DNA from 2 places in the Pseudoalteromonas sp. NZS100 genome. Region 2 is predicted to be linked to the other one. Evidence: predicted binding sites of a transcription regulator. Region 2 holds the regulator's gene; the other holds the start of a gene.
The links. The regulator NrdR, encoded in region 2, represses ribonucleotide reductase genes. The targets are predictions, from matches to a motif close to AAACACNANATNTNGTGTTT.
Positions count from the first base shown of each region.

Region 1: the regulator NrdR is predicted to act here: its motif matches at 9,509-9,528, upstream of nrdA (class 1a ribonucleoside-diphosphate reductase subunit alpha).

Region 1 is NZ_JADYWM010000022.1:46,501-58,028, forward strand. Features, by position in the region: gene rpsA (30S ribosomal protein S1) at 1-1,542, opposite strand, end outside; gene cmk ((d)CMP kinase) at 1,638-2,348, opposite strand; gene aroA (3-phosphoshikimate 1-carboxyvinyltransferase) at 2,455-3,732, opposite strand; gene serC (3-phosphoserine/phosphohydroxythreonine transaminase) at 3,732-4,814, opposite strand; gene gyrA (DNA topoisomerase (ATP-hydrolyzing) subunit A) at 4,973-7,672, opposite strand; gene ubiG (bifunctional 2-polyprenyl-6-hydroxyphenol methylase/3-demethylubiquinol 3-O-methyltransferase UbiG) at 7,849-8,559, shown strand; gene I6E69_RS17890 (HAD-IA family hydrolase) at 8,559-9,239, shown strand; gene nrdA (class 1a ribonucleoside-diphosphate reductase subunit alpha) at 9,648-11,528, shown strand, end outside.
Region 2 is NZ_JADYWM010000011.1:18,664-30,191, forward strand. Features, by position in the region: gene ribD (bifunctional diaminohydroxyphosphoribosylaminopyrimidine deaminase/5-amino-6-(5-phosphoribosylamino)uracil reductase RibD) at 1-1,101, opposite strand, end outside; gene nrdR (transcriptional regulator NrdR) at 1,268-1,717, opposite strand; gene glyA (serine hydroxymethyltransferase) at 2,133-3,389, opposite strand; gene thrC (threonine synthase) at 3,659-4,942, opposite strand; gene thrB (homoserine kinase) at 4,954-5,889, opposite strand; gene thrA (bifunctional aspartate kinase/homoserine dehydrogenase I) at 5,899-8,316, opposite strand; gene I6E69_RS12495 (response regulator) at 8,545-8,913, opposite strand; gene I6E69_RS12500 (sensor histidine kinase) at 9,269-11,038, shown strand; gene rdgC (recombination-associated protein RdgC) at 11,502-11,528, shown strand, end outside.

The DNA of each region.
Region 1 (11,528 bases), on a different contig from region 2:
AGTGCGGTTCTTACGATCAACACCAACGTATTTAACTTCAATCTCGTCGCCTACAGAAACTACAGTAGTTGCATCTTCAACGCGCTCTTGAGCGATATCAGCTACACGGATGTAACCTTCAACGCCTTCGATAAGTTCAACAGTTGCGCCTTTCGCATCAACTTCAGTCACTTTACCTTTAACAATAGCACCTTTTTTGTTTGCATCAAGGTAGTTATTGAATGGGTCAGCTTCGATTTGCTTAACACCTAGAGAGATTCGTTCACGCTCTGGGTCAACTTGCAATACGATAGCAGTGATTTCGTCGCCTTTCTTGAATTCACGTACAGCTTCTTCGCCAGGTGTATTCCAAGAAATGTCTGAAAGGTGTACAAGACCGTCAATACCACCGTCAAGACCGATAAAGATACCGAAGTCAGTGATTGATTTGATCTTACCAGTAACTTGATCGCCTTTGTTTTGTAGACGAGCAAATTCCTGCCAAGGATTAGCAATACATTGCTTAAGACCAAGAGAAATACGACGACGTTCTTCGTCAATTTCTAAAACCATAACTTCAACAGTGTCACCAAGGCTTACAACTTTTGAAGGATGGATGTTCTTGTTAGTCCAATCCATTTCAGAAACGTGTACTAAACCTTCAACGCCTTCTTCGATTTCCACGAAACAGCCGTAATCTGTAAGGTTAGTAACACGACCAGAAAGTTTAGAACCTTCTGGGTAACGACCAGCGATAGCTGCCCATGGATCTTCACCAAGCTGTTTAAGGCCTAGAGAAACACGAGTTTTATCTTTGTCGAATTTTAGAACTTTAACTGCGATTTCGTCGCCAACATTAACGATTTCTGAAGGGTGCTTAACACGCTTCCAAGCCATATCAGTAATGTGTAGTAGACCATCAACACCACCAAGGTCAACGAATGCACCGTAGTCAGTAAGGTTCTTAACGATACCTTTAACTTCTTGGCCTTCAACAAGGTTAGCAAGAAGCTCTTCACGTTCTTGTGAGTTTTCAGATTCGATAACTGCACGACGTGAAACAACAACGTTGTTACGTTTTTGGTCAAGCTTGATTACTTTAAATTCAAGCTCTTTGCCTTCAAGGTGAGTTGTGTCACGTACTGGACGAACATCAACAAGTGAACCAGGTAGGAAAGCACGGATTGAATCAACTTCAACTGTGAAACCGCCTTTAACTTTACCGTTGATAACACCAGTAACAGTCTCTTGCTCTTCACATGCTTTCTCAAGACGGATCCATGCTTCGTGACGCTTAGCTTTCTCACGAGAAAGGATAGTTTCACCGAAACCGTCTTCAATTGCATCTAGTGCAACATCTACTTCGTCGCCTACAGCAACTTCTAGTTCACCAGCAGCATTTTTGAACTGCTCTGCAGGGATAGCACTTTCTGATTTAAGACCAGCATCTACAAGTACAATGTTATTCTCGATAGAGATTACTGTACCTTTAACGATAGAGCCTTGCTCTGCTTCAAAACCCTTTAAGCTTTCTTCAAATAACTGCGCAAAATTTTCTGACATACGAATATACGTCTCATATATTAATACCAATAAGCAACCATGCTGCATGGGGTTGTTAAAATAGCACTGGCATCCTGCTGGCGCATAAAATGTGTTTAGCTTCGTTTAGGAAGCTTACCTTCAGAGATAGCAATATCCAATAAAGTTATTACCTTATCAAACACTTGCTGTGCATTAAGATCGCTAGTATCGATCTCAATAGCATCCTCTGCAGGTACAAGCGGAGCAACGGTGCGATTCATATCGCGCTCGTCACGAGCTTGAATGTCCTGTAATAGACCACTTAGTGTAACATCAAGGCCGCGCGTATTCAACTCAACAAAGCGTCTACGAGCACGCTCTTGTGCACTTGCTGTTAAATATATTTTTAACGGCGCATCTTGAAAAACCACAGTGCCCATATCACGGCCATCGGCAATTAAGCCATTTTCAGTGCGAAATGCACGCTGACGACGTAATAACGCTTCACGAACGCGAGGTAATGCTGCAACTTTTGAAGCCGCAGCGCCTACTTCTTCATTACGAATAGTAGTGGTTACATCTTCGCCTTCTAAAATAACTTTTCCTGCATTAGTTTGGCTATCTACCAAAAACTGCACATCTAAATTTGCAGCAAGCGGGACAAGCCCTTCTTCATTGTCTAATGCAATTTGGTGATGAAGTGCAGCTAAAGATAAAACACGATAAATCGCACCGCTATCTAATACATCCCACCCTAACTTGTCGGCTAACAAGCGACAAACAGTTCCTTTACCTGAACCACTTGGGCCATCAACGGTGATCACGGGCATTAATAACGCCTGCATTTAAAACCTCCTGCAATGCACACCTAAATAAACCGCGACATTATACGTCAGTTATTAAAATATATCTGCTATTAGTGTGTAACTTTTGTAATTACTTCTAATTAGCTTATTCACTGACTGACGCTAAAACATTGAAAAATGTAGGAAATGTTTTATAGGTACACTTTGGATCATTAATTGTTATTGGCTTTCCACCAACGGCAACCATTGCAAAACACATGGCTATACGGTGATCGTCGTAAGTATCAACAGCAACATCATTAAATGTTTCAGGTGGGGTGATCTCTATAAAATCTTCACCTTCTACAACCTGTGCGCCTACTTTACGAAGCTCAGTTGCCATTGCATATAAACGGTCTGTCTCTTTTACTCGCCAGTTATAAATGTTACGAATGGCTGTTGGGCCTTTGGCAAAAAGAGCAACAGTTGCAAGAGTCATGGCTGCATCAGGAATTGCATTGGCGTCAATATCCACGCCTTTTAATTCGCCTTTGCGAACAACTAAACGTTCATCATACCAATCAATTTTTGCGCCTACTTGCTCCATTACTTTGGCAAAGCCTATATCACCTTGAACCGATTTAGCGCCAACGCCCTTAATTTCAATCTCACCGCCTGCAATTGCAGCCGCAGCAACAAAGTAAGAAGCAGAAGATGCATCGCCTTCAACCATTATGCGATCTAATGATTGATATTGTTGACCACCTTTAACTTTAAAAGTTGCATAATCACTGTGCTCAACATTAACCCCAAAACGTGCCATTACATCAAGTGTAATATCAATATAAGGTTTAGAGACTAAAGTACCTTTAATAGTTATTGTTGTATCACCGTTAAATAATGGCGCTGCCATTAATAGAGCGGTTAAAAATTGACTTGAAATACTGCCGTCAATTTCAACTTCACCGCCTTTTATTTGGCCACCCACAATTTTAAGTGGTGGGTAGTCTTTGTGCTTTGTATAAGTAACATCACCACCCAATGCTTGCAGCGCGTCAACCAAGTGCCCTATTGGGCGCTCTTCCATACGTGGCTCGCCTATTAGCTCGTACTCACCAGCAACGGCAGCAAGTACTGCCGTTAAAGGTCTATAAGCAGTACCCGCATTACCTAAAAACAATGGCTCAGTCGGTGTATTAAACACACCACTAACACCCTCTACGGTGGCTACAGTGCGTTCATCATTTAAAGTTACATTTACACCTAATAACTTTAAGGCGCCCAGCATATGGCGTATATCGTCACTATCAAGTAAGTTTTCTACAACGGTAGTACCGCTTGCAAGTGCTGCTAATAATAAAATTCTGTTCGATAGACTCTTTGAACCTGGTAGGGTTACTGTGCCATTTACTCTAGAAATAGGTTCTAAACGAAGCTGCTCCATTAGCTGTGCTCCTTTGCAAAAGCAGCCATAAAGTCTACAAGTGCTTGAACACCTTCAATAGGCATTGCGTTATAAATACTTGCGCGCATACCGCCCACAATTCTGTGGCCTTCAAGAGCAAGTAACCCTGCATCTTTAGACTGAGCAACAAACTTATCATTTAAGCTTTCATCATTAAGCCAAAACGGAACATTCATACGTGAACGGCAATGTTTAGCTACTTTATTGGTATAAAAGCTCGATTCATCAATAAAGTCATAAAGTAGCTGCGCTTTAGCAATATTTTGAACTTCCATCGCTTTTACGCCACCATTACTTTCAAGCCATTGAAATACTTCAGCAGCTAAATACCAAGCAAATGTAGGAGGCGTGTTAAACATGCTGCCTTGTTTTGCTTCTAATGCGTAATCTAAAATGCCTGGCTTAGGTAAGCCTTCACGCTCAAGTAATGTTTTACGAACAATAACGATTGATATGCCCGACGGGCCGATATTTTTTTGCGCACCAGCGTAAATTAAATCAAATTTATTAACGTCTATTTCGCGTGATAAAATAGTTGACGACATATCAGCAACGATCGGTGCAATTGGGTGGCTTGGTACATCAAAAATTTCTAAGCCGTCAACCGTTTCGTTAGGGCAATAGTGAATGTAAGATGCATCTTCTGGTAACACCCAATCAGCAACCTGTTTAATAGAAAACTCGCCATTGTCATCATTACGCACATCAATAGAGGTTGCTTGAGTAAACTTGTTGGCCTCGTCTGTTGCACTTTTTGACCACACGCCGTTTTCGCAATAAACCGCAACTTTGCCTTCTTGGTGTAAATTTAATGGCACAGCACTAAACTGACCACGACCACCGCCATGCATAAACAGCACTTCAAATTCATCACTGATATTCATTAGACGACGAAGGCTGGCTTCACATTTAGCTGTAAGGGCTAAAAACTCTTTGCTACGATGGCTTATTTCCATCACAGACACACCTAAATCTTGCCAATCTAGAAACTCTTTTTGTGCTTTTTTCATAACCGCTTGCGGAAGCATAGCTGGCCCCGCACAAAAATTATATTTACTCATTACCTTTGCCTCATTCCAGTAATTTAACTACTAAGCATGAACGCTCAATACCCACCCACTAAACCTTTGAGTTTTAGTGAGTGAATATAACTTCACACCCTATTAATTTTTTTCAACAACATTAAAAAAAGCGGCCAAGGCCGCTTTTTCAATATCAATTATTCTGAAGGAGGATTATCATCCGCTACTTCATCAATAACCGTATCTACAGTTTCAACGTCTTCAATATCAATCAAGTCACTTTCTGTAACTTCAATCTCTTCTATACGTTGTAAACCAACTACTTGCTCTTCGTCAATAGTTCTGATCAAAATAACACCTTGGGTGTTACGTCCAACCGTAGAAACTTCATTAACGCGAGTACGTACTAAGGTACCACGATTTGAAATAATCATGATTTCGTCGTTATCATCAACTTGTACAGCACCAACAACAGCACCGTTACGCTCACTCACCTTGATAGATACAACACCCTGTGTTGCACGGCTCTTAGATGGGTAATCTTCTAGTTGTGTACGCTTACCGTAACCATTTTCAGTTACCGTTAAAATAGCACCGTCAGTTTTTGGTACAATTAACGATACTACGCGTTGATCATCGGCCATTTTAATACCACGAACACCTGTAGCAGTACGACCCATTGGGCGAACACCTTTGAAACGAATCTCAGGGTTACCTTCTTCGTCTAATACTGGGTTACCGTTTTCATCAACAACTGTTGTTTCTTCAGCTTCTTTAAAGCGTACAACTTTACCTGCATCAGTGAACAACATAATTTCGTTGCTACCATCGGTAATATCAACCCCAATCAGGCTATCGCCATCATTCAAGTTAACAGCAATAATACCGCTTGCACGTTGACGACTGTAAGCCGTTAATGGTGTTTTCTTAACTGTACCAAATGCTGTTGCCATAAAGATGTATTTATCTTCTGCGTACTCGCGTACTGGCAATATAGCAGTAATACGTTCATCAGCTTCAAGTGGTAACAAGTTAACAATTGGCTTACCGCGCGCTGCACGACTCGCTAGTGGTAACTGATACACTTTAAGCCAATATAAACGACCGGCCGTAGAGAAACACAATATAGTATCGTGTGTATTTGCAACTAATAGACGCTCAATGAAATCTTCATCTTTCATCTTCGTTGCTGACTTACCTTTACCACCACGACGCTGTGCTTCGTAATCAGACAATGCTTGATACTTCACATAACCTTCGTGAGAAAGCGTTACTACTACGTTTTCTTCGGTAATTAAGTCTTCAAGGCTGATATCGTGAGCAGCTGCATTAATTTCAGTGCGACGCTCATCACCATATTGCTCTTTAATTTCAACTAGCTCGTCACGAATAACTTCCATTAAACGCTCAGGAGTTGCCAAAATATAAAGTAGTTCAGCAATTAATTCTAATAACGCTTGGTATTCGGTCAAGATTTTTTCGTGTTCAAGACCTGTTAGCTTATGTAAACGCAAATCAAGAATTGCTTGAGCTTGTTGCTCAGAGATATAATATTGACCATCGCGAATACCAAGTTCGCTCGCTAACCAATCTGGACGAGCAACATTATCTTCACCTGCTTTTTCAAGCATACCTTGTACATTACCTAATTCCCACGGACGCGCTGTTAAAGCAATTTTAGCTTCAGCAGGTGTTGGGGATTTACGAATAAGTTCGATAATTGGGTCAATGTTTGCAAGCGCAATCGCTAAGCCTTCAAGCGTGTGTGCACGGTCACGGGCTTTACGTAAATCAAATACTGTACGACGAGTTACTACTTCACGACGGTGAATAATAAACTCTTCTAACATTTCTTTTAAATTGAAACATTTAGGTTGGTTATTAATTAGCGCAACCATATTCATACCAAACACAGTTTGTAACTGAGTTTGTGAATACAAGTTGTTTAAAATAACTTCGCCTACGTCACCACGTTTAATTTCAATAACGATACGCATACCGTCTTTATCTGATTCATCACGTAGCGCACTAATACCTTCAATTTTCTTATCTTTAACTAGCTCAGCAATTTTTTCAATTAAACGAGCTTTATTAACTTGATAAGGAATTTCGTGAACGATGATTGTTTCACGGCCTGTTTTTTCATCGGTTTCGATGTCGGCGCGTGCACGCATGTACACTTTACCACGGCCAGTTAAGTAGGCTTGTTCAATACCCTTCTTACCGTTGATAATTGCAGCCGTTGGGAAATCAGGACCAGGGATATAATCCATTAACTCTAAAATAGTTAAATCTGGATTTTGAATAAGTGCCAAACAACCATTTACAACTTCAGTTAAGTTATGTGGTGGTATATTTGTAGCCATACCTACTGCAATACCTGACGAACCATTCACTAATAAATTAGGAACTTTCGTTGGTAAAACATCAGGGATGAACTCAGTGCCATCGTAGTTAGGAACGAAATCAACCGTTTCTTTTTCAAGATCGGCTAATAACTCATGCGACATTTTAGCCATACGTACTTCTGTATAACGCATTGCCGCTGCTGAATCACCATCAACCGAACCGAAGTTACCTTGGCCATCTACTAGCATATAACGCAGTGAGAATGGCTGAGCCATACGAACTATCGTGTCATAAACTGCACTGTCGCCGTGTGGGTGGTATTTACCGATTACGTCACCGACCACACGGGCCGATTTTTTGTAAGGCTTGTTCCAGTCATTACTAAGCTCGTTCATTGCAAACAAAACGCGGCGATGAACAGGTTTTAAGCCGTCACGTACGTCTGGTAATGCACGTCCTACAATTACGCTCATTGCGTAATCTAAGTAGGAGTTTTTTAACTCGTCTTCAATATTGACTGGCAGAATTTCATTGGCGAGATCAGTCATTTGATATCACATTCCTTCAGTATCAGCTCTCAACAACCCGGTATTGGGTATTAAGAGTATTGTTATTATTTCTAACAGCCATGCTATCACAATTAATTTTAATTTACAGGCGCAAAACTTTGCGATTTATCAATTTAGCCCTATATAATGGCCTCAGATTGACGAGGAAGTATTTTATGACCGAACATCAAAATGTAGATCACGCAGAAATAGCAAAATTTGAAGCCATCGCCGAGCGTTGGTGGGACCTAGACGGAGAATTCAAACCTCTTCACGAAATTAACCCGTTACGTTTAGACTTTATAGCAAACAAAACGCAAGGCTTATTCGATAAAGAAACACTCGATGTTGGCTGTGGTGGCGGTATTTTAAGCCAAAGCATGGCGCGCATGGGCGCAAAAGTAACTGGCATCGACATGGGGCAAGAGCCTTTAACTGTTGCTAAGTTGCACAGTTTAGAAACTGGCGTAAATGTAGATTACATAAAAGTGCCAGCAGAAGAGTTTGCATCGCAACACCCAGAGCGCTTTGATGTAATAACCTGTATGGAAATGCTTGAGCACGTTCCCGATCCTGCATCTATCATTCATGCCGTAGCCGCACTTGCCAAACCAGGCGCAGACGTGTTTTTTTCAACTCTAAACAAAACACCTAAGGCATATTTATACGCTATTATTGGCGCTGAAAAGCTATTAAAAATGGTCCCTGAAGGTACACACGACCATAAAAAGTTTATAAAACCTGCGCAGCTTATTGCATGGGCAGAGCAAGCGGGTTTAAAAGTTCGTGCAAGTACAGGCCTTTCTTATAACCCACTATCAAAGCAATATACGCTCAATAGTGACGTTAGCGTAAATTACATACTGTACTTTGAGAAGTTAGCTTAATGGCTAACTCTCAAGCCCCCCTCCCCCTTATTGAGTACGATGCATTTTTATTTGATTTAGACGGCACTCTACTCGACACCGCTGATGATTTAGGTGCGGCTTTAAATGCAGTTCTCATTAATAATAAAATAGAGCCTGTTAGTAGTGATGTATACCGCCCTGCGGCATCTCACGGCGCAGGCGCATTATTAGAGGCTGGTTTTAAAGAGTTATGGGACACACAACCTCAAAGCGAACTTATTAAGCAATTAGTTGGCGAATACGCTGCAAACATAGCAAATCACACGCATTGCTTCAGCGGTGTTGAATCGTTGCTTATTGCCCTTGATCAGAAAAAGATCAAATGGGGGATCATGACTAACAAACCAGGGTTTTTAACTGATCCTTTAGTGGCAGCAATTCCCGCATTGAAAAATGCTAGTGTAGTAATAAGTGGCGACACCTTAGCTGAAGCTAAGCCATCCCCTTTACCGCTGCTACACTGTGCACAGCTTATGGGAGTGCAACCAAAACGCTGTTTGTACATTGGTGATGCACAGCGAGACATACAAGCAGGCAAAGCCGCAGGTATGCGCACAGCAACGGCACTTTGGGGCTACATACCAAGTATTGATGAAGCCAACAGCTGGAATGCTGATTTTAACTGGCAAAGCCCAATTGATGGTTTTAACCATATATAGTGCCATGTTAATTAATAAACACTATATATTGTGATTGTGTTAGTTTTTACGCAAAGCTTGCTGATAAAAAAAGCAGTCAAAATTTATTTTTAAAATGCGTAAATTTAGCAGATCATTAGTTGATTTTTGCATATTTCAACTTAAATGATTGTTCGAAGGTGAGTGTCTACTAACACAAATACGTTATCCCGAAGTTATCCACAAATAGGGGCAATTATGTCCCTTGCAAAACAACTCAGACCACACTATCTTGTGATCTCTAAATTGAACAACACCAGATATTGTGGCCAAATGTTATTCAATTAAATTCGCAAATATGGCGAAACTTATAATAAATGAGTATATACCTTGCCCCGGCGAGGTATAAAGCATTGGTCAAAATACATAATTCCCAAGGAATACAGGCAAATGAACCAACAGTTATCTGTAAGCAAACGTGACGGGCGTAAAGAGCCTCTTGATCTGGATAAGATCCATCGCGTTATTGAGTGGGCCGCCGAAGGTTTAAACAACGTTTCGGTTTCGCAAGTTGAATTAAAGTCGCACATTCAGTTTTACGACGGTATTCGTACTAAAGACATTCACGAAACCATCATTAAAGCAGCAGCGGATCAGATTTCAAAAGAATCGCCTGATTACCAATACTTAGCTGCACGTTTAGCTGTATTCCATTTACGTAAAAAAGCGTACGGTCAATTTGAGCCACCACGTTTATTTGACCACGTAACAAAAATGGTTGGCGATAAACGCTACGATGCTCATTTACTAGTAGATTACACAGAGCAAGAGTTAGATGAGCTTGATGCATACCTTGATCATTCTCGCGATCTTAACTTTAGCTACGCTGCTGTAAAGCAACTTGAAGGTAAGTACCTCGTTCAAAACCGTGTATCGGGTGAAATATACGAAAGTGCACAGTTTTTATATATTTTAGTTGCGGCAAGCTTATTTTCAGATTACCCACGTGAAACACGTACTGATTACATTAAACGTTTTTACGATGCAGTATCTTTATTTAAAATATCTCTACCAACGCCAATTATGTCGGGTGTACGTACGCCTACTCGCCAGTTTAGCTCGTGTGTATTAATTGAATGTGGCGACAGCCTTGATTCAATCAATGCAACGTCGTCAGCTATTGTTAAATACGTTTCACAACGTGCGGGAATTGGTATTAATGCAGGTAGAATACGTGCGCTAGGTAGCCACATTCGTAACGGCGAAGCGTATCACACAGGGTGTATCCCTTTTTATAAGCACTTTCAAACAGCGGTTAAAAGTTGTTCACAAGGTGGTGTACGTGGCGGCGCAGCAACATTATTCTACCCGCTTTGGCATTTAGAAGTAGAGAACCTACTTGTACTTAAAAATAACCGTGGTGTAGATGATAACCGCGTACGCCACCTAGATTACGGCGTACAGTTTAATAAACTAATGTACTCTCGTTTAATTAAAGATGATTACATTACATTATTTAGCCCATCAGATGTACCTGGCCTTTATGATGCATTTTTTGAAGACCAAGCTGAGTTTGACGCACTTTACGTTAAATATGAACAAGACGAGTCTATTCGTAAAAAACGCATTAAAGCCATAGAGCTTTTCTCTATGTTTGCGCAAGAGCGTGCAAGTACTGGTCGTATTTATTTACAAAATGTGGATCACTGTAATACACACAGCCCATTTATTTCTAAAGTTGCGCCAATTCGCCAATCTAACTTATGTTTAGAAATTGCATTGCCAACTAAGCCACTTAATAACGTGAATGACGAAGAAGGCGAAATTGCCCTTTGTACACTTTCTGCGTTTAACCTAGGTGCAATAGAGTCACTTGATGAGCTTGAAGAGCTAGCTGAACTTGCAGTACGCGCACTTGATAACTTACTTGATTTCCAAGACTACCCTGTACCGGCTGCTAAAAATGCAACTATGGGTCGTCGTACACTAGGAATAGGCGTAATTAACTACGCATACTACCTAGCTAAAAACGGTAAGCGTTATTCTGATGGCAGTGCTAATGCATTAACACATAAAACCTTTGAAGCTATTCAATATTACTTAATGAAAGCATCAAACGAGCTTGCTAAAGAGCGTGGCGCATGTCCTAAGTTTAACGAGACAACGTATTCACAAGGTATTATGCCAACAGATACGTATAAACGTGATTTAGATAAAATTTGTGATGAGCCACTTCATCTTGATTGGGATACACTACGTGCAAGTATTAAAGAGCACGGTATGCGTAACTCAACACTAAGTGCGTTAATGCCATCAGAAACATCGTCGCAA
Region 2 (11,528 bases):
ACGTAAATCGTCACCAATGCGCGCACATTCATTAAATGTTAAATCAACGGTGTTTTGCATACTCGTCAATTCAGGAAAATTAACTAAACTTTTTGCATCATGGCCCATTAGTTTAGGCGCTAAATAAAAAACAAACTCGTCAACTAAATTAAGCTCTGTCATTTTACCAGCAAGTGTTGCGCCAGCTTCAAGCCAAACATTATTAAACTGCAGTTGCCCAAGTTTTTCTAAAACGGCTTGTAAATCAACTTTACCGTTACTTTCACTGACTTCAATATGCTTTACAAAATGCGGCCATTGCAATGATTTATCAACCTTAGTCGTAAATATTATTACATCACTTTGGATTTCAAATAAAGCAAGGTCAGGTGTTAAACGGTTTTGAGAGTCAATTATAACACGCACGGGCTGGCGAAGCGGCAAATCAGTAGGCAGTGTGCAAGGCAGCTCACTTAGTCGCACATTAAGTTTAGCATCATCGACTAACACTGTATCGGCACCGGTTAAAATAGCGCAGCTTTTCGCTCGGTATAATTGTACGTCTTGTCGAGCAGCAGGACTTGTGATCCACTTACTTTGCCCATTTTTAAGCGCTGTTTTACCATCAATACTCGCTGCCATTTTGCAAATCACATAAGGTAAGCCTTGCTCCATACGCTTAAAAAAGCCAACGTTAAGTGCGCGAGCTTGTGATTCGAGTAACCCGTAAGCAACGTCAATACCCGCGTCGCTCAGTATTTTAAGGCCTTTGCCAGCAACTTGTGGATTTGTATCAACCATAGCAGCAATTACTTTTACCACACCGGCAGCTTTTAAGCCTTCGGCGCACGGTGGCGTACGGCCATAATGACTACACGGTTCAAGCGTTACATAAGCCGTTGCACCTTGTGCACTTTTTCCAGCGACAGCCAGTGCATTTACTTCTGCATGACCTTGACCAGCTAATTGATGGAACCCCTCACCAATTATTTGATTATTTTTAACTAAAACACAGCCAACATTAGGGTTAGGTGTGGTAGTAAACCGACCTTTTTTGGCAAGCTCTATGGCGCGTGCCATATATATTTCATCATGTTCAGTAAAAGTAATTTGGTTAAGCATTTATTATACCAATTGCGTTAAATAAGTGGTCCATTATAGCGCTAAGAAGATAGCGCAATAACAAGGCGAAAATTATGACATATAGTTGTTCTATATGAATAATTTTTAACGCAGTGAGTGCGCTATTTAATGCGATAGAATGATCATATTTTTAATAAAATTGGTATTACTCCCCTAAGCGGGCAATTTCTTCGCCAAATTCGCGTATATCTTCAAACGAGCGATAAACAGAGGCAAATCTTACGTACGCTACTTTATCGAGCTTCTTGAGGGCTTCCATAATGCATTCACCAACCAAATGGCTTGAAATTTCTCGCTCGCCTGTAGCACGCAACTGCGATTTTATTATATTCACTACTTCGTCTACTTGCTCTGTGCTCACTGGGCGTTTTTCGAGTGCGCGATTTAAGCCATTTAATAATTTATCTTCGTTAAATGGTTCGCGGCTGCCGTCTTGTTTAATAACACGAGGCATAACCAGTTCAGCGCCTTCAAATGTAGTAAAGCGCTCATGGCAGTCGTTGCACTCACGGCGCCTGCGAACTTGATGGCCTCCACCAACAAGGCGTGAGTCAATAACTTTAGTATCTTTTGCGGTACAAAATGGACAATGCATAGCTCGGTACTTCCGTTTTAAAACAAAAAAGGCCGCTATTTAGCGGCCTTTAATCTTAGCAAAAAAATAGGGTCTGTTGACCTTTCAGGATTAAATTTGTTCTATCTAGGGGCGATTTAATCGCGGCGCGAGGTTTGTAACCTAGTGGGCTAAGTAAAAACCGAGCAAAGCTTCCGCGTCCTGCTCACGCCCCTTACCTACATCCATGTAGGCAACAAAGAGTAAATCGCCCCTAGGACGAACCCGAGGGCAGTGCATGTTTAGCATTTATACTGCGTTATCGCCTATTTGTGTGGAGTAACCACACTACATAGACTCTGCCTTGCCTAAAAACCAAACATACTACTGCAAATTAAACCTCGAAAGATAAACAGGCCCCTAGCCTATGTGATCTAAATTACTGCTGCTTATGCAATTAAGCGTAAACAGGTAATTTTGCACAAATTGCTTTTACTTTTTCTTTAACTTGCGCCTGTACAGATTCATCAGTGATGTTATCTAGTACGTCACAAATCCAGCCAGCAAGCTCTTTTGATTCTTCTTCTTTGAAACCACGACGAGTGATTGCAGGAGAACCAATACGCAAACCAGATGTTACAAACGGAGAACGTGGATCGTTTGGCACTGAGTTTTTATTAACTGTGATGTTAGCGTTACCAAGGGCTGCATCTGCATCTTTACCAGTGATATCTTTATCGATTAAATCGAGTAGGAATAAGTGGTTTTCAGTTTTGTCAGATACAATTTTGTAGCCGCGCTCTTGCATTACAGCAACCATTGCTTTTGCGTTTTTAACAACTTGTGTTTGGTATACTTTAAATTCTGGTTGAAGCGCTTCTTTAAATGCCACTGCTTTTGCTGCAATAACATGACATAAAGGACCACCTTGGCCACCAGGGAAAACTGCGCTGTTAAGCTTTTTATAGATTGCTTCGTCGCCACATGCAGAGATAATTAAACCACCACGAGGACCAGCAAGTGTTTTATGTGTAGTTGTAGTTACAACATGTGCATGAGGAACTGGGCTTGGGTAAACGCCTGCCGCAATTAAACCTGCAACGTGAGCCATATCAACAAACAGGTAAGCACCTACTTTGTCAGCAATTTCACGGAATTTAGCCCAATCAACAATACCTGAGTACGCTGAGAAACCACCAATAATCATTTTTGGTTTATGCTCAAGTGCTAGTGCTTCAACCTGTGCGTAATCAATTTCGCCCGTTGTTTCATCTAGTCCGTATTGAATTGCATTGTAAAGCTTACCAGAGAAGCTTACGTGTGATCCGTGAGTTAAGTGACCACCATGAGCTAAGCTCATACCAAGTACAGTGTCGCCTGCTTCTAATAGCGCTAGAAAAACAGCAGCATTAGCTTGCGAACCAGCATGTGGTTGTACGTTTGCGTAGTCAGAACCAAATAACTCGTTAGCACGGTCAATTGCTAATTGCTCAACAACATCAACGTGCTCACAACCGCCATAATAACGTTTGCCAGGGTAACCTTCTGCGTATTTATTTGTAAGCTGTGAACCCTGCGCTTCTAGTACGCGTGGGCTACAGTAGTTTTCTGAAGCGATTAGTTCAATGTGCTCTTCTTGGCGAGCAGTTTCTTTGTTTATCGCGTCAAATAACTCTGGATCAAAATCCGAAATATTCATGCTACGTTCTAACATTGGGGTCTCCTAGGGCAACGTGTATGGTGTTTTTTAGAGGCTTTATTGTACGCTTTAAACGACTCTTTGCCTACGCTCTTAAGTTGAGGATATTTAAACAGGGATTGAAACTATTTCACAGACTTTTTAAGATGATATTTTCTTATAAAACCATAACGATTTTAAATGAATGCTATTTCCTACATTTAATTAGTAAATGCAACTCACTAGATTTAAGAGCCTAAAGTTATAAAAAAAGGCGGCTTAACCGCCTTTTTGAATTAATTAACTTAGCCAAGTTTAGCAAGTATTTCTGTACGTAATGCGTCGTAATCGGCCTTTATATCGCTTGCTAGGCATGGTTTTGCTAGTGCGTCGCTAAGTGGTTTTGGCATACCTAATTCAATATTTAAAATACCCTCTACGCTTTCTTTAAACTTAGCAGGGTGAGCTGTGGCTAAAAAGATACCCGCTGCACCAGGCGCTCGATTTTCAACAAGACCTTGGTACGCAATAGCAGTGTGAGGCTCTGCAACATAACCCGTTTGTTGAATTTTTTTCATCACCGATTGCGTGTCTTCCTCGTTTACGCTAGTTGAATAAAAGTTATCGTAGCTAAACCAGTTATTATCTAACATTGTTTGCACACGCGGCCAGTTGTTTGGCTTACTTACATCCATTGCATTTGAAAGCGACTCAAGTGTTGCGTTTGGCGTCCAGGTTTTATCAAGCATAAAGCGCGGCACAGTATCATTTTGGTTGGTTGTTGCACTTAATTTACCTACAGGTAAGCCAATAACCGCACCAATCATTGCAGCACATACATTACCAAAGTTGCCACTTGGCACTGATATATGCGCTGTTGCGCGTTTTTCTTTTGGTAGTTGTGCAATGGCCTCAAAGTAATAACAAACCTGAGCAACTAAACGGCTAATATTAATTGAATTAGCAGAATTAAGCCCAAGTGTTGATTTAACTTCTTCATCTAAAAAGGCATTTTTAACCAACTCTTGGCAATCATCAAAACTGCCATCAACTGCGTAACAATGAATATTGTTACCTAACGTAGTAAATAGCTTTTGCTGAGCAAGTGAAATTTTGCCTTTAGGATATAAGATGACAACATCGATATTCGGCTTGTTATAAAAAGCATGTGCAACGGCTGCACCAGTATCGCCCGATGTTGCGGTTAAAATAGTTACTTTTTCATCTTTATTAAATTGCGCTAAACACTCAGCCATAAAGCGACCACCAAAGTCTTTAAACGCAAGCGTAGGACCATGAAACAACTCTAAGCAGTATGTATTCTCTTCAACTTCCACCAGCTTAACTGGAAAGTTAAATGCATTTTCAACCATTTGTGCCACAGTGTCGCTTGGCAGCTCATCACCAATTAGGTGAGATAATATTTTGCCACTGCGTGTAACAAAGTCCATATCAAGTAAAGCATCAACATCGGACAGTGGGGCAAGGGATTCAGGGAAAAACACACCTTGATTACGACCCAAACCTGTTTTTACGGCTTCAACGAACGACACTTTTTGTGAGCTATCTTTTAAATTATGTAATTGCATGACTACCTATCCTATAAAACTGTTAATTGACGCGTGCCGTCGTTATCTAATTTACAAATGTGGCAAAAGCCTTGCTCGTTAATGTAATTTGCCTCTAACCACTGCGCGCATTGCTGTGCAGCTTCAAGTGTTTTACATACACTAAACAAGGTGGGTCCTGCGCCCGAAATACTCACTATTTCAGCACCCAGCGCTGGTAAGTTTGCTTTGGCTTCACTAAAACCTTCAATAAGCGGTGCGCGGTAAGGTTCTGCTATTTCATCTTTCATTATGCTTAGCGCATCGTCAAAACGATTCGTTAACAGTAAGCTACTAAATGCCGACAAACGCTGTGCAAACTCAACACTTGCGTGCATGCTCAACTCTTTTGGTAAAACCGAGCGCGCTTTTGCAGTGTTGAGTGAAAAACCAGGGAACGCAGCAACGTAGTACCAATTTTCATCAACAGGCAGTGCAATCGATTTATCAGGGATTAAATCACCTGTTAATTGCAAACCACCTAGATAGCATGGCGTGATGTTGTCGTAATGACGACCACCGCTCACTACAGCTTCAAAGTCAGCCATAAGCTCAATAAGCTCAACCTGACTTAAGTTAGTTTGTGCAAACTTATCAAGGGCAGCAAAGGTAGCCACGACCGAGCATGCGCTAGAACCAAGTCCAGATCCAATTGGTAAATTCTTTTTAAGCTCGAGCTTTACGCTTGGCATATCAGGCGCAACATGCGCTCTAAAATGTACTAAACACTGGTACGCTAAGTTTTCATTCGCATCACTTGGTAACTTGTGAGCGTAGTCGCCAGTGCAAATAAATTCGTCACTTGGTGCTGCACTTACAACGGCTACATCGCCTAATAAACTACCATCAATTGGCGCAAGCGCTGCGCCAAGTGCATCAAAACCCACTGCAAAATTACCAATAGACGCCGGGGCATATACTTCAATCATAACGAGCTCCTAGCGCGATAGTGTTTTTAAAATATCAGCAAATACACCCGCTGCTGTTACTTCAGAGCCGGCACCATAACCACGAATTACAAACGGACGTGGCTGGTAGTATTGGCTTAAAATAGCCAGCGCGTTTTCGCCATCGCGAATTACATTAAGCGCATGTTTTTCATCAACAGCCTCAATACCTACTTTACAGTGACCTTCTTTAATTGTACCTACATAACGAAGTACCTTACCTTCGCTCGCAGCACTTTGAATGCGGTCATTAAAATCAGCATCTAGGCTTGGTAGTTTTGCCATAAACTCATCAACGCTATCACCTTGTGCAAAACCTTGTGGTAATACTGACTCAACTTCGATATCGCTTAGCTCCAACTTCATACCGGCTTCGCGAGCAATGATCAGTAACTTACGTGCTACATCGGTACCCGATAAATCATCACGAGGATCTGGCTCAGTAAAACCGCTTTCTTTGGCTTTAATAGTTGCCTCAGAAAGTGATAAACCATCTTGAAGTGCGCCAAACATATACGAAAGTGAGCCTGATAAAATACCGCTAAACTCTAGTAACTCATCACCGGCACCAAATAATGACTGCAAGTTATCGATTACTGGTAAACCTGCACCAACGTTAGTTTCGTATAAAAATTTACGATTATTCTTTTGCGTAGCAGCTATTAAATCTTGGTAATACGTGTATGAGCTTGTTGTCGCTTTTTTATTAGCTGCAACCACATGAAAACCTGCATTTAAAAAGTCTACATACTGCGCAGCAAGTGCATCTGAAGATGTACAATCTACTAATACCGGATTCACTAAGTGGTTTTGCTTAACAAATTGCTCTACTAATTTTAAATCAAATGCTTGCTCAGATGAGGCCAATTTTTGCTGCCAATCACTAAAAGCGATGCCTTCGTTATCAAGGTGTAATTGACGAGAGTTAGCAACACCATACAAGTTAAGTTTAATATTACGCTTTTCAAGCCAAGCTTGCTGACGTTCAAGCTGATTAATAAGCTCTTGCCCTACTAAGCCACAACCTAGTAAAAACACATCAATTGACGGCACATGCGTGAAAAAATTTTCATGGCATATTTTTACAGCGTCATTACATAACTCACCATCAATTACCGCAGAAATAGCACTTTCTGTAGAATCCTGTGCAATTGCCACAATATTTACTTGCGCTTGTGCAAGCGATGCAAAAAACTTAGCCGCTAAGCCACGGTGTGCGCGCATGTTGTCGCCCACTAAAGTAACAATGGCTAAATTACGTTGTACTTGTACAGGCTCAATAAGCCCTGCTTGTAATTCAAGCTCAAATGCAGTTTGTAGCGCATCTAGTGCAAGTGCTAGGTCTGTTTCGTGCACACAAAAACTAATACTAAATTCACATGATGATTGCGTGATCAATACAATTGATACGTTATCGTGAGCAAGCGCGTTAAATACCTTAGACGCCATGCCTACTTTACCTTTCATGCCTGGGCCTGAAACAGTTAACATTGCAAGGTCTTGTAAGCTAGAAAGCGCTTTTACGGGCTCATCAGATGAATAATCGTTACCAATTAATGAGCCTTGTGCGTCTGGGTTATGCGTATTTTTAATTTCACATGGCACGCCTGCTTTAGCACACGGTAAAATTGTTTTTGGGTGAAGTACTTTTGCACCAAAGTAAGAAAGCTCCATCGCTTCTTTATAAGATAAAAAATCGACTTTAGTGGCTTTTTTAATATAACGAGGATCAGCGCTATATACGCCATCAACGTCAGTCCAAATTTGGCAAATCTCAGCTTCTAAACATGCCGCAGCAATAGCTGCTGAGTAATCTGAACCATTACGGCCAAGCGTTGTAAGCTCACCTTTATCATTACTCGCCGTAAAACCAGGCATAATATAAATAGTTGCAGGGTTTTCTTTAAGCACAGCTTGAAAGCGAGCTTTACTTGCCACTAAATCAGCTTCTGCATCAATGTAGCCACCAGTTGAAGCAATACAGCTTGTTGCTTCTAAGTACCTTGCATCTTGTGAGCTCAATAAAGCCTGCATTAAAGAAACGCTAACGCGCTCTCCAAAGCTAATTACAAATGCGCGAACTTGATCAGGGCAACACTGTATAAGCGACACGCCATCTAATTTATTTTTAAGTTCCCTTAGGTCTGGCCAGCTTGTAACTACTACGCCGCTTTTTTCAACGTCAGCTTTTAAGCCTTCACAACGACTCGCTAATGCTTGCCATTGCTGCGAAAAATCTAAGCCTTGCTCTGCAGCACTTGCAAGTGCAACTAGCGAATCGGTCATTCCACCTGGAGCAGAAAGCACCAATAACATTTCATCTTTTAATTGTGCTTTAACTAACTGAGCTACCTGTTGTAAGCATGCATAATCGGCAAGTGAAGACCCACCAAATTTTAAAACTCGCATTGTTTATGTTCCTCATCCCATAAAACGAAAAAAGGCCTGTGTTCTAAGTGAACACAGGCCTTTAAATTTGTTGCACCGACCTATGCCACTATCCAGTAAGAATGATGGTTGTAATAATAATGGTCAGTACGCGATTAATTGTTTTCATATGTTAAGACTGCCTTAACAAAGGCTATGCTGTCAACCCTAAATTAAAAGATAAAACAGCCTTTTTTAACATGAAAAAACCTAATGAATGCCAAATTTATGCAATATTTCATTCAAGCTTGATTTATTAATAGGTTTATCAATAAAATCAATTGCGCCAAGTTGGGCGACTCGTTGCTTCATTTTTTCCTGTATATCAGCAGAAATAACCAACACAAAGCACTCTATTTTTTCTGTTTTTATAGTTTCAAGTACTTGTATACCATCAACCTCTGGCATGGTGAGGTCTAGGCACAGTAAATCAAAGTTTTGTGCTCTTAAAAGATCGAGGGCGTTTGCTCCATTTATAGCTTGTTGTATATCTGCGTCTATACACTCATTTAAACACCGCACGACTTGTTTACGAGCAACAGCAGAATCATCACAGACTAATATAGAAAATTTCATCATGTTTACTACTACACAACCATCAAAGTTATTAAAAGACCATCTTTCTTTGCACTCAGGACACTTTAACACGCATCTAAATACTTAGCGCATTAATAATTCAATGCAATGATAAATATAGAATTAACTCATTTAAATATGATTAACGAAACTAAATTCTAATCAAACTTACAAAACTTAACGTCTAACAAATTTACTAATTCATAGCTGAGTTTAATTACATTAATACTACATACCAACTTAATTAGATTTATCTTATTAAATTTTAACTTTTTTATTTATTTTTAGAGGTTTATTGACTAACTTTTAAATTACAATAGTAACGTTACAAAAATAACAAAGGATGAACAAGTCACTCATGTTACAAAAAAGCCTTTCTAAGAAGCTACTGACAAGCGTTTTATCCGTTTATTTTTTGCTTACCTTCGTAGTGACTTGCGGACAGGTGCTTGCTGAATATCTCAATACTAAAGACTATATACGTGATGAATTAAGTACATTACAAAAAACCTTTAGTCGTAGCTTAACACGTGCAATTTGGGAGCTTAATACCAAGCAAACAATTACAACAGCAGAAGGTTTACTCGCCATTCCCATGATTGAAGGGATTATTGTTCGAGATGACAGCGGCGAAATTATTTCACAGTTAGGGCGCTCGCTCGACATACATAAGCTATATAACCAACAGTTAGTACAAGAAGAAGCTATTTTAGAAGACGCGAAATCCGGTCTGTTTGGTTACACCTTTCCACTTATTTTTGAATTTTCTGGCCGTGCTACCCAAGTGGGCGACGTTACCTTGTTCTCTAGCCGAGAAGTTGTTTTCAGCCGAATTATGGTATCAATCTACTTTTTGATTGGTAATGCGATGATTAAAACCACCTTTTTAATTATTTTATTTTTAATGGCATTTAGAAAGCTTCTTACAGATCCCTTAGCTGAGCTTACTGAGCAACTAGAAAACCTAGAATTAGATGAGCTAGAAGGACAGCACATAGAAATAGAAACAGAGGAGCATAACGAACTAAAAGTAATGGAGCAGTCGTTTAACAAACTAATAGATAAAGTGGTTCAGTACAGAAAAGAGCTTGAGCACACCCAAAAAGAACTCATTATTAGTAACGAAAAGCTCGATCATCACAACATACAACTAGAGCAAGACGTAGCCCGTAAAACATCAAACTTAAGCCAAGCAATGATGGAATTACAACAGCAAAAATACGAACTTGAAAAGCAAAAAATTGTGCTCACTGAAGAAATAGATTTACGCCGCAGCACAGAGCAAGAGCTAATTACAAAACAAACTGAATCTCAGCGTTATATAGAAGAGTTAAGCCTTGCACAGGAACGTTTATTGGGCACAGAGAAGATGGCCGCACTAGGCGGACTTGTGGCGGGTATTACACATGATATAAACACCCCTATTGGTATAGGTGTAACGGCAATATCGTTTTTGCAAGAACGCTTGAATAAACTCGAAATTGCTTACAGTGAAAAAACACTTTCACCAAAAGCACTAGAAGAATTTATTAACGAAGCAAAACAAAGTACAAGCTTGTTAACCACTAACTTAGATAGAGCCTCAGAGCTTATTGCTAGCTTTAAGCAAATAGCGGTCGATCAGGCCAGTGAAGCTGTAAGAACTATTAACTTTAAAGATTACACTAACGAAGTAATACGCTCACTGCATCCAAAACTAAAAAAGACATCCCATACAATAAAATTAGAATGCCCTGATGATTTAGTTTTAAATTTACCGGCAGGCGCCATCAGCCAAATTTTTACTAACTTAATTATGAATTCACTCATTCATGGCTTTGAAGGTAAAAGCAACGGTGTGATGGATATCAAAATAAGCGCAGATGACACTAACTTAACAATTGATTACAAAGATGACGGTAACGGAGTTATCAGTGAGCAATTGAAAAAATTGTTTGACCCATTCTTTACGACTAAACGCGATGAGGGCGGAAGCGGATTAGGTACCCATATAATGTTTAATTTAGTTAAACAAACTCTTAGTGGATCTATTGATGCAACGAGTGAACCTGGTAAAGGTCTGCGTTACTATATTCAATTTCCAAAGAACATGGCTAAGCCAATGCCTATTTTTGATAAATATGAATAAAAAAAAGTATATGCATTAAATTATTAGGGCGTGTTGATCTTTGGTGGTTGAATTTGCAGCGACATGTTTGGTTTTTAGGCAAGGCAGAGCCTATGTAGTGTGGTTATTCCCCATAAATATTTGATAACGCAGCATAAATACCAAACATGCGCTGCCCTTTGAGCTCGATCTAGGGACGATTAACTCTTTGTTGCCTACATGGATGTAGGTAAGGGGCGTGAGCAGGACGCGGAAGCTTTGCTCGGTTTTTACTTATTCTTACATGGATGTAAGCCTGTAGGGTAACGCAGGAGCAGTTACCGAGCCCACTAGGTTACAAACCTCGCGCTGCGATTTAATCTTCCTTGGATTGAACAAATTTCAATCCATAAAGTTCAACACGCCCTAGTAACAAATCAGTCATTTCGAGATGCTGTTTTTATTGCTATGATTGGACAAATTTTTCAAATGGATCAATTCCCCTATGTGGTTTAGTAACCTTATTTGTTAC